DNA from 2 places in the Streptomyces sp. NPDC090442 genome. Region 1 is predicted to be linked to the other one. Evidence: riboswitches for the same ligand, from Rfam matches in the RefSeq annotation. Region 1 holds a riboswitch; the other holds the start of a gene.
The links. A riboswitch is a leader RNA that binds a small molecule or an ion and turns the genes downstream of it on or off. The one in region 1 is predicted to bind cyclic di-AMP.
Positions count from the first base shown of each region.

Region 2: it holds a riboswitch for cyclic di-AMP, as region 1 does, so the genes downstream of both, ACIQU6_RS24495 (peptidoglycan DD-metalloendopeptidase family protein) here and ACIQU6_RS14470 (transglycosylase family protein) in region 1, are expected to answer to the same signal.

Region 1 is NZ_JBIVXW010000017.1:11,924-16,189, reverse strand. It holds gene ACIQU6_RS14480 (cytochrome P450) at 1-1,047, shown strand, start outside; gene ACIQU6_RS14475 (transglycosylase family protein) at 1,287-2,390, shown strand; cyclic di-AMP (ydaO/yuaA leader) riboswitch at 2,641-2,810, shown strand; gene ACIQU6_RS14470 (transglycosylase family protein) at 2,818-3,504, shown strand; gene eno (phosphopyruvate hydratase) at 3,820-4,266, shown strand, end outside.
Region 2 is NZ_JBIVXW010000035.1:82,059-86,324, reverse strand. It holds gene ACIQU6_RS24510 (PrsW family intramembrane metalloprotease) at 1-115, shown strand, start outside; gene ACIQU6_RS24505 (hypothetical protein) at 232-534, shown strand; gene ACIQU6_RS24500 (aldo/keto reductase) at 636-1,601, opposite strand; gene ACIQU6_RS24495 (peptidoglycan DD-metalloendopeptidase family protein) at 1,748-3,058, opposite strand; cyclic di-AMP (ydaO/yuaA leader) riboswitch at 3,313-3,469, opposite strand; gene ACIQU6_RS24490 (DUF2332 domain-containing protein) at 3,881-4,266, shown strand, end outside.

The sequences.
Region 1 (4,266 bases):
CCGGGCGAGCGTGGCGCCAACCTCATGACGCACCTGTTGAACATCGACCCCCCAGACCACACCCGGCTGCGCCGCCTGGTCTCCAAGGCGTTCACCCCGCGCCGGGTCGCCGCGTTCGCGCCGCGCATACAGGAGCTGACCGACCAGCTGATCGACGGCTTCGCGCGGCGCGGCAGCGCCGACCTCATCCACGAGTTCGCCTTCCCGCTGCCGATCTACGCGATCTGCGACCTGCTCGGCGTCCCGCCCGAGGACCAGGACGACTTCCGCGACTGGGCGGGCATGATGATCCGGCACGGCGGGGGCCCGCGTGGCGGCGTCGCCCGTTCCGTGAAGAAGATGCGGGCGTATCTGGCCGAGTTGATCCACCGCAAGCGGGCCGACCTCGGCGACGACCTGATCTCCGGCCTGATCCGGGCCTCCGACCACGGCGAGCACCTCACCGAGAACGAGGCCGCCGCGATGTGCTTCGTGCTGCTCTTCGCCGGCTTCGAGACCACGGTCAACCTCATCGGCAACGGCACCTACGCGCTGCTCCGCCACCCCGCCCAGCGGGAGCTGCTCCAGAAGTCGATCGCGGCCGGCGACATCGAGCTGCTCGGCACCGCCGTCGAGGAACTGCTGCGCTACGACGGGCCGGTGGAGCTGGCGACCTGGCGGTACGCGACCCGGGAGTTGACGCTGGGCGGGCAGCGGATCGCCGAGGGGGACCCGGTGCTGGTGGTGCTGGCCGCCGCCGACCGTGACCCGGCCCGCTTCGACGAGCCGGACGTGCTCGACCTCACGCGGCGTGACAATCCTCATCTCGGCTACGGGCACGGCATCCACTACTGCCTCGGCGCACCGCTCGCCCGGCTCGAAGGGCAGACCGCCCTCGCCACCCTGCTGACCCGTCTGCCGGACCTCCGACTTGCGGCGGAACCGGACGATTTGCGGTGGCGCGGCGGACTCATCATGCGCGGACTGCGCACCCTGCCGGTGGAGTTCACGCCGGAGCGCGCGCCGGAGGCGTCGCCGGAACCGTCCCGACCAGGCACGGTCGCATAATTGACGATCCGTCAGTCACGTGACCATTACGTGATCTCCGCTACACCGGCTTGTGACTGCCCGTAACCCCGGCTACCTTTCGTCCGGCGATCGAGGTCGGTCGCGGGCCGCCGGCACGGCGACCCCTCCCGGCCGCGATCCGACAACTCAACCGCCGCGCGAAAGGCAACCGCATGCGTTCCGGGAACGGCCGGCATCGTCGCCCCCGACAAGCACCGGCCATCTTTGTCACGGCAGGAGTGACCGGCGCGGGACTGGCCCTGCCGCTGCTCAGCGCCGGCGGCGCGCAGGCCGCCGACACGGCGACCTGGGACCGCGTCGCCCAGTGCGAGAGCGGCGGAATGTGGAGCTCCGCCACCGGCAACGGCTTCTACGGCGGCCTCCAGCTCACCCAGGAGATGTGGGACCACTACGGCGGCACCGCCTACGCCTCCCGCCCCGACATGGCCAGCCGGGCCCAGCAGATAGCCGTGGCCCAGGCGATCCTCGACGACCGCGGCCCGGACGCCTTCCCGAGCTGCGCGGTGGACGCCGGGCTGACGAAGGGCGGCCGCAAGCCGGGCGTCGATCCGGGCAGCACCAGCCGGCCCACCCCGCGCCCCACGCACGACCCCTCGGCCGACGACCCGGCCGCCGGCGACCCGTCCGGCGCGACGGGGAGGTCGGGCCACGCGGGGCCGGGCACCGCGACGCCCACCCCGTCCGGCAGTGACGCCGACCCCGGGTCGGACTCCGACTCCGATACCCCGGGCGCCCCTTCGGCGAGCCAGGACCCGACGGACCCCACGGGCGCCACAGGCACCGAGAACCCCACAAGCCCCACGGACTCCGCGTCGCCGTCCGGATCGCCGTCGGCCACTCCGTCCCCCTCCGCTTCCGGGAAGCCGTCCGAGAAGCCGACCGAGGAGCCGTCGGGCTCGCCGTCCGGGCGGCCCTCCACCGACCCGTCGGACGCGACCCCGTCCGCCCCCGGGGTCCCGTCCTCGCCCCCGTCCGCGTCGCCGGACGACCCGGCCGGTCCGTCCGGCTCCGTCGACCCCGGTACGCCGCCCGCCGCTGGCAAGCACCGCGGTGCGCCGGGCGACGGTGCGGGCTCCGGTGACGAGCGGGACGGTGGCAGCGGCCGGCACGCCTCGCGCGGCGGGGCGGCGCACCGCACGCCCCCGGCGGGCGCCGGCGACTACCGCGTACGCCCAGGTGACAACCTGTCAGTCATCGCCGAGCGCCACGACCTGCCGGGCGGCTGGCCCGCGCTCTACGACCGCAACCGTGACGTCATCGGCTCCGACGCGGACCTCATCCTTCCTGGTCAACTGCTCGATCTCGGGCGGGCGCAGGGGTAGTTACCGCCGGTTCGGGGCGGTTTCGTAAAAGTGAGATATGGCTCTCGTTGCGAGGGATGGGCCGGGTCCCGTCCCCCGTTTCGATACCGGGGTCCACCTGCGGAAATGTCCCCCCTGATGATCAAAAACGGTCAACTTGGTTCAGAAGATGGGGTTTGAACACCAACAGGGATTTGCTTACGGTCAGGACCGCTCGCCAAAGCGGGCCCTTCGATCGCTCGCCGAATCCTGCCGGCGGTCGGAGGACGACGACGCGCAAGCGCCGAAGGCAGGAGCGGGGGACCCAAGGTAAGTGCCGGCCCCACCCGTGAAAGCGGGTCAACCGGCTTGGGGTGAAGCCGTGTGTGCAGCACACGCGGCCGGGCAGCTCACACGGCCCGAACCCGACAGCTCACCTCGTAGGCGTCGGTGAGGAAACGAACGCACGATGCTGATCAACAAGGGCAAGCACCGCCGCAGCTCCAAGGCCGTCCGCGTCGCCACCCTGGCCGGTGTCGCCGGCGCCGCCGTCGCCGTCCCGCTGATGGGCGCCACCTCCGCTTCCGCCGCTTCGGTCGCCACCTGGGACAAGGTCGCCCAGTGCGAGTCCGGTGGCAACTGGTCGATCAACACCGGTAACGGCTACTACGGTGGCCTGCAGTTCTCCAACTCCAGCTGGGCCGCCGCCGGTGGCACCCAGTACGCGGCCCGCGCCGACCTGGCCACCAAGGCCCAGCAGATCGCCGTCGCCGAGAAGCTGCTCGCCATCCAGGGCCCGGGTGCCTGGTCCTGCGCCGGCGCCGGCAACCTGACCGCCGGTGGCCCGGCCGCCAACGTCGACACCTCCGGTGGCGCCACGGTCAAGAAGAGCCAGGGCACCTCCGAGACCCGCAAGCAGACCGAGGGCACCACCAAGAAGAAGTCCGCCCCGGTCCGCGAGAAGGTCGAGAAGACCCAGCCGGCCCCGCAGCAGTCGCACCGCTCCGGTGACACCTACACCGTGAAGTCGGGCGACACCCTCGCCAAGATCGCCAAGGCGCACGGCACCAACTGGAAGGCGCTCTACGCCGCCAACAAGTCCGTCGTCGGCGGCAACCCCAACCTGATCTTCCCGGGCCAGAAGCTCAGCATCTGAGCCGCCCGCGAAAGCTGCCCCGCCCCGGCGCGTCCCCCCGAGCGCGCCGCGGCGGGGCTTCTTACGTCCAGGCGCCCCTGCGCCGTGCCGCGCCGCGCCCGAGCCCCCCGCTGACGCGCGCCGTTCCCGGTGCCGTCAGACGGCCCGGCGCGGCGTTACCCGCATAGCGAACAACGCCCGGAAACCTCCCGTGAACTGGGAGTTCGGCCTGCTTGTTGGGTTTTTTCGTCCCACGGAGCGGGCCACGGGCAAGCGGATGCGTCCGGGGCCGTTAGGCTCGGGGCGAGAACTCCAGACACCCCCGAAGGAGACAACGTGCCGTCCATCGACGTCGTCGTAGCCCGCGAAATTCTCGACTCGCGAGGTAATCCCACGGTCGAGGTCGAGGTCGGCCTCGACGACGGCAGCACCGGCCGTGCCGCCGTCCCGTCCGGCGCCTCGACCGGTGCCTTCGAGGCCGTCGAGCTGCGGGACGGCGACCCCAACCGCTACCTCGGCAAGGGCGTGGAGAAGGCCGTCCTCGCGGTCATCGAGCAGATCGGCCCGGAGCTCGTCGGCTACGACGCGACCGAGCAGCGGCTGATCGACCAGGCGATGTTCGACCTGGACGCCACCGACAACAAGGGCTCGCTGGGCGCCAACGCCATCCTCGGCGTCTCCCTGGCCGTCGCGCACGCCGCCTCCGAGGCCAGCGACCTGCCGCTGTTCCGCTACCTCGGTGGCCCGAACGCGCACGTCCTGCCCGTGCCGATGATGAACATC
Region 2 (4,266 bases), on a different contig from region 1:
CCCGGCGCTGCTCCAGGCGTGGGCGGGCCGGACGGCGACGCCGGAAGCGGTGCCGGACCGGCCCGGGGGAGCGCCCGATTCCGACGCGGCAACGGGCCGGCGCCCCGCCCCGTAAGGGGCCGCGGTCGCGCGATCGGCGCCGGCCGCCCGCCCCGCTCGACCGTGCCGCCCTGCGGTGCGGGGGCCGCGCGTAGGCTCGTGGGAGTTGTCCGCGAAAGGGAGGATTCTGCGATGGCGGGGATACCGACGAGCGTGGTGGCGGCCACCGGGCTGGTGGGCGGTTACGGCGTGGCCCGGTGGACCAAGAAGCGGCCCCTGGGCGGGGTGGCGCTCGCGGCGGCCGGCGCGGTGGCGGCCCGCGGCTGGCAGCAGAAGGCCGGCACGAAGGCGGCCGCCGCGCTGAGCGGCGCCTATGTGGCGGCGTTCGCGGGGTCCCACCCGCTGGCCAAGAAGATCGGGGCGTGGCCCTCGGTGTTCGCGGTGGCCGGCGGCGTCGCGCTGGCCTCATGGGCGGTGGCGGACCGGCGCGGCTGACGCCGGCGGCCCGCTCCGGGGCCGGTCGCCAGGAACAGACAGCCAAGGGGCCGGCCCGTAGGGCCGGCCCCTTGGCTGCGTCGTTCGGCCTGCTGCCGCTCTCAGGCCGACGCCTCCGTGAGGAGGGCGACCTCGGCGTCGGTGAGGGTGAGCTCGGTGACGGCCAGGAGGGCCGGGAGCTGGGTGACGTTGCGGGCGCTGGCGATGGGGGCCACGACGGTGGGCTGGGCGGCGAGCCAGGCGAGCGCGACGGTGGTCGGCTCGGTGCCGTGGGTCGCGGCGACGGTGTCGAGCGCGGTGAGGACGCGGCGGCCGCGGTCGGTCTCCAGATGCGCGGCGGCCGTCCCGGCGCGGGCGCTGTCCACGCTGGTGCCCGGGCGGTACTTGCCCGTCAGGAAGCCGGAGGCGAGCGCGAAGTACGGGACGGCGGCCAGGCCGTTGCGGGCGGCCACGTCGGCGAGTTCGCCCTCGTAGGTGTCGCGGGAGACCAGGTTGTAGTGCGGCTGGAGGGCCACGTAACGGGCCACGCCCTCGCGGGCGGAGAAGTCCAGCGACTCCTGGAGGCGCTGCGCGGAGATGTTGGACGCGGCGATCTCGCGGACCTTGCCGGCCTTGACGAGGTCGTCCAGGGCGGTGAGGAACTCGCCCACCTCGACGGACTCGTCGTCGAAGTGGGTGTAGTAGAGGTCGATGTGGTCCGTGCGGAGACGGGTCAGGGACTGCTCGACGCCGGCCTTGATGGTGGCCGCGGACAGGCCCTTGTACTCGGGGTGGGCGCCGACCTTGGTGGCGATCACGACCTGGTCGCGGTTGCCGCGGGCCGCGAGCCAGTTGCCGATGACGGTCTCGGACTCACCGCCCTTGTTGCCCGGCACCCAGGACGAGTACGTGTCGGCGGTGTCGACGAAGTTCCCACCGCCGGCCACGTAGGCGTCGAGTACGGCGAAGGACTCGGCCTCGTCAGCGGTCCAGCCGAAGACGTTGCCCCCGAGGCAGAGCCGGGAGACGGACAGCGAACCGAGCGGCTCGCGGTCGGGAACGGAGCTGTGGGCGTGTGTCGCGGTCATGCCCTGCTACAACGCGGGAGCGCGGGGAATTGTTCCTCGCGCCGCGGGAGTTGCGCCCCGCTCCGGGTGGGGAGTTGACGCCGTTGCCGGGCCCGGGAGGGCGCGTGGGTGGCCGCCCACGGGGTGTGGGCGGCCGGGGCGGGGCGTCAGACGGTGACCCCGTGGTCGCGCAGCCACGACACCGGGTCGACCGGGGCGCCGCCGTGCGGGCGGACCTCCAGGTGGAGGTGCGGGGTGGTGGCGTTGCCGGTGGCGCCGACGCGGCCGATCACCTCTCCCGTATGGACCCTGCCCGACGTCTTGACCATGGACGACAGGTGGCAGAACCAGAGCTCCGTGCCGTCGTCGAGCGTGACGACGATCCGGTAGCCGTACGCTCCGGCCCAGCCCGCCTGGGTGATGGTCCCGTCGTGAACCGCCTTGACCAGCGTGCCCGTTGGGGCCGCGAAGTCCTGCCCGGTGTGGTCCGCGGCCCAGCGGTCGCCGGCCTGCCCGAAGCCGGTGGCCAGGGTGTGCGAGGAAACCGGGGCGACGAAGTCCGGGGCGGGGCGGGCGGGTTGGTCGGCTTCCGGGGTGGCGGGCTTGGCGTCCGGGGCGGCCGGGGCCGCCGGTTCCTGAGAGGTCCGAGTGGCCTGGTGGGCCTCCGCGGTCTCGGCGGCTTGGGGAGCCTCCGTGGCCTGGGTGGTCTTCGCGTCCGCCTCCGGCGCCTGTGCGGCGGCCGGTGCCTCCTCCGACTCCGTCCCCGCCGTCTCCTCAGTCCCGGGCGTCTCCTCCGCCCCGGGCTTCTGCGGCGCCTCTGACGTCTGCGGCGCGCCCTCCGGGGGCGCGGCCGTTCCCGCGGCCTCCGGCCCCTCGGGGCCGCCCTGTTGGGCACCGGCTCGGGCGTCGGCCTGGGCGTCTGCCGGGCGGACGCCGCCCTGCTGGAGGATGCGGTTGCGCAGCGCCTCGGCCGCGCCCGCGCCCTGGGCGGCTTCCGCCGGGGCGCCGCCGGCCCGCGCGCCGTGAGCGGCGGAAGCGAAGGCGTCCGTGGCGGTGGTCGCGGCGGCGGCCACCGGGGCCTTCGGGGCGTCCACGGCGGCGTCCTCGGCCGTCCCACCGGGATCGGGCATCGAGATCGGCGCCGGCGGCCGGCCCTCGGCCGCGGCCACCCCGCTCGCTCCGACCGCCGCGATCACGCCGACGCCCAGGGCCGTACCGCCGCGCGCCAGACCGACGCTGCGCTGCCTGGCCACCCGGTGCTTGCCGCGCATCGAACGGAGGTCCTCGTCGTCGGCGCCGGCTCCGTCGAGATCCGCCTCATCGACGCCCCTCTCGTCACCCGTGCCCCACGCGCCCCCGGTACCGCCCCCTTGGAGACCGTGCACCGACTCACCACCGGCCAACCCGCCCTGGCCGACGTCCTCATGGGCCGGCCACTCGGGGGTCGGCCCCTGGTGGGGCATTCCCTGCTGGGGCATCGCCTCGTAGGCGGAAGAAGCAACGGAAGCAGCGGAAACGGTGGTAGCAGGGGAAGCGGGCGAAGCGGCGGCATCAACGAAATCGCCACCCCCACCCGGAACATCCACACCAACACCACCGGAGGCAACGTGCCCGGCGGGGCCGCCGAGGCCGAGGCCGAAGCCGATCGTGCCGCTGAAGTCGGCGGGGCCACCGAGGCCATAGCCGGATGGAGCGTGAGGGGCGGGCCTGTTGGACGCCACGGGGGCGCTCTCCTTTCCTTCCTTCTCGCCTACCGGGTTAGCTGACGGGTTCGGAGCAGGAAGGTCTCCTACGAACGCCTCCTGGCGGGAAGCGCCCGATTCACCCCAAGAGGGTGGTTCCCCGGTTCCCTCCGCTCAATTCCCAGCAATTCCAGGCGGATCCGACGGGCATCCACCAAACCGGTCGATCCGGGCGGCGCGACGCGGGTCGGGGACACGGTCGAGCAGGGCGGCGGCCGGCTCGTGCGGGACGGGTCGGGGTCGTTCTGGGCGTGCGGAAAAAGCGCGTACGGGATTCGGCGTCGGCGCACGGTGCCGCCACTTGCGACGGCTGGGACGACCGCGCTCCGTTATCGGACAGTAATAGAGACGACGACGGAAATCCAAGCGTTCCCATGAATCCACAAGGGTTCCGCCCGGCCTTCACAGCGACCCCGGCGGGAACGTTTCCCCTCAAGCCATCCCGAACCAGGGTGAGTTGGCGCCATCGCGCCAAACGATCTCGCGACGATTGTGCGCGACTTGTTATGCAGAGGGACGCCTCGCGGTCACGGAGGGTGAGGGCGATAACGTCGCCCCATGGTCGTCAACGTTGCGAACACCGGAAACGTCGTCAACACCCCGCGGGAAGTGGCGGAACGGTACCGGGAGTTCTCCTGGCAGCAGGCGCGCGGGCGGTCCGAGGCGCACGAGGAGCTGACCGCCCGGATCGGCCAGGACGACGAGTTCTGCGAACTGCTGGCGGGTTCGCTGCCGGCCGGCGCCAAGCAGCAGCCGAACCTCCTGCTCGCCGCGGTGCGCTATCTGGACGGCCCGCACGCGGAGTTGGGGCCGCGCGGCGCGGCGGCGTACGGGCGCTGGCGCGAGTGGACGATCCGGCACTGGGACGAGGTCCGCCAGGTGATCATGCGGCGCGCCACCCAGACCAACGAACCGGCCCGCTGTGCCGCACTGTTGCCGCTGCT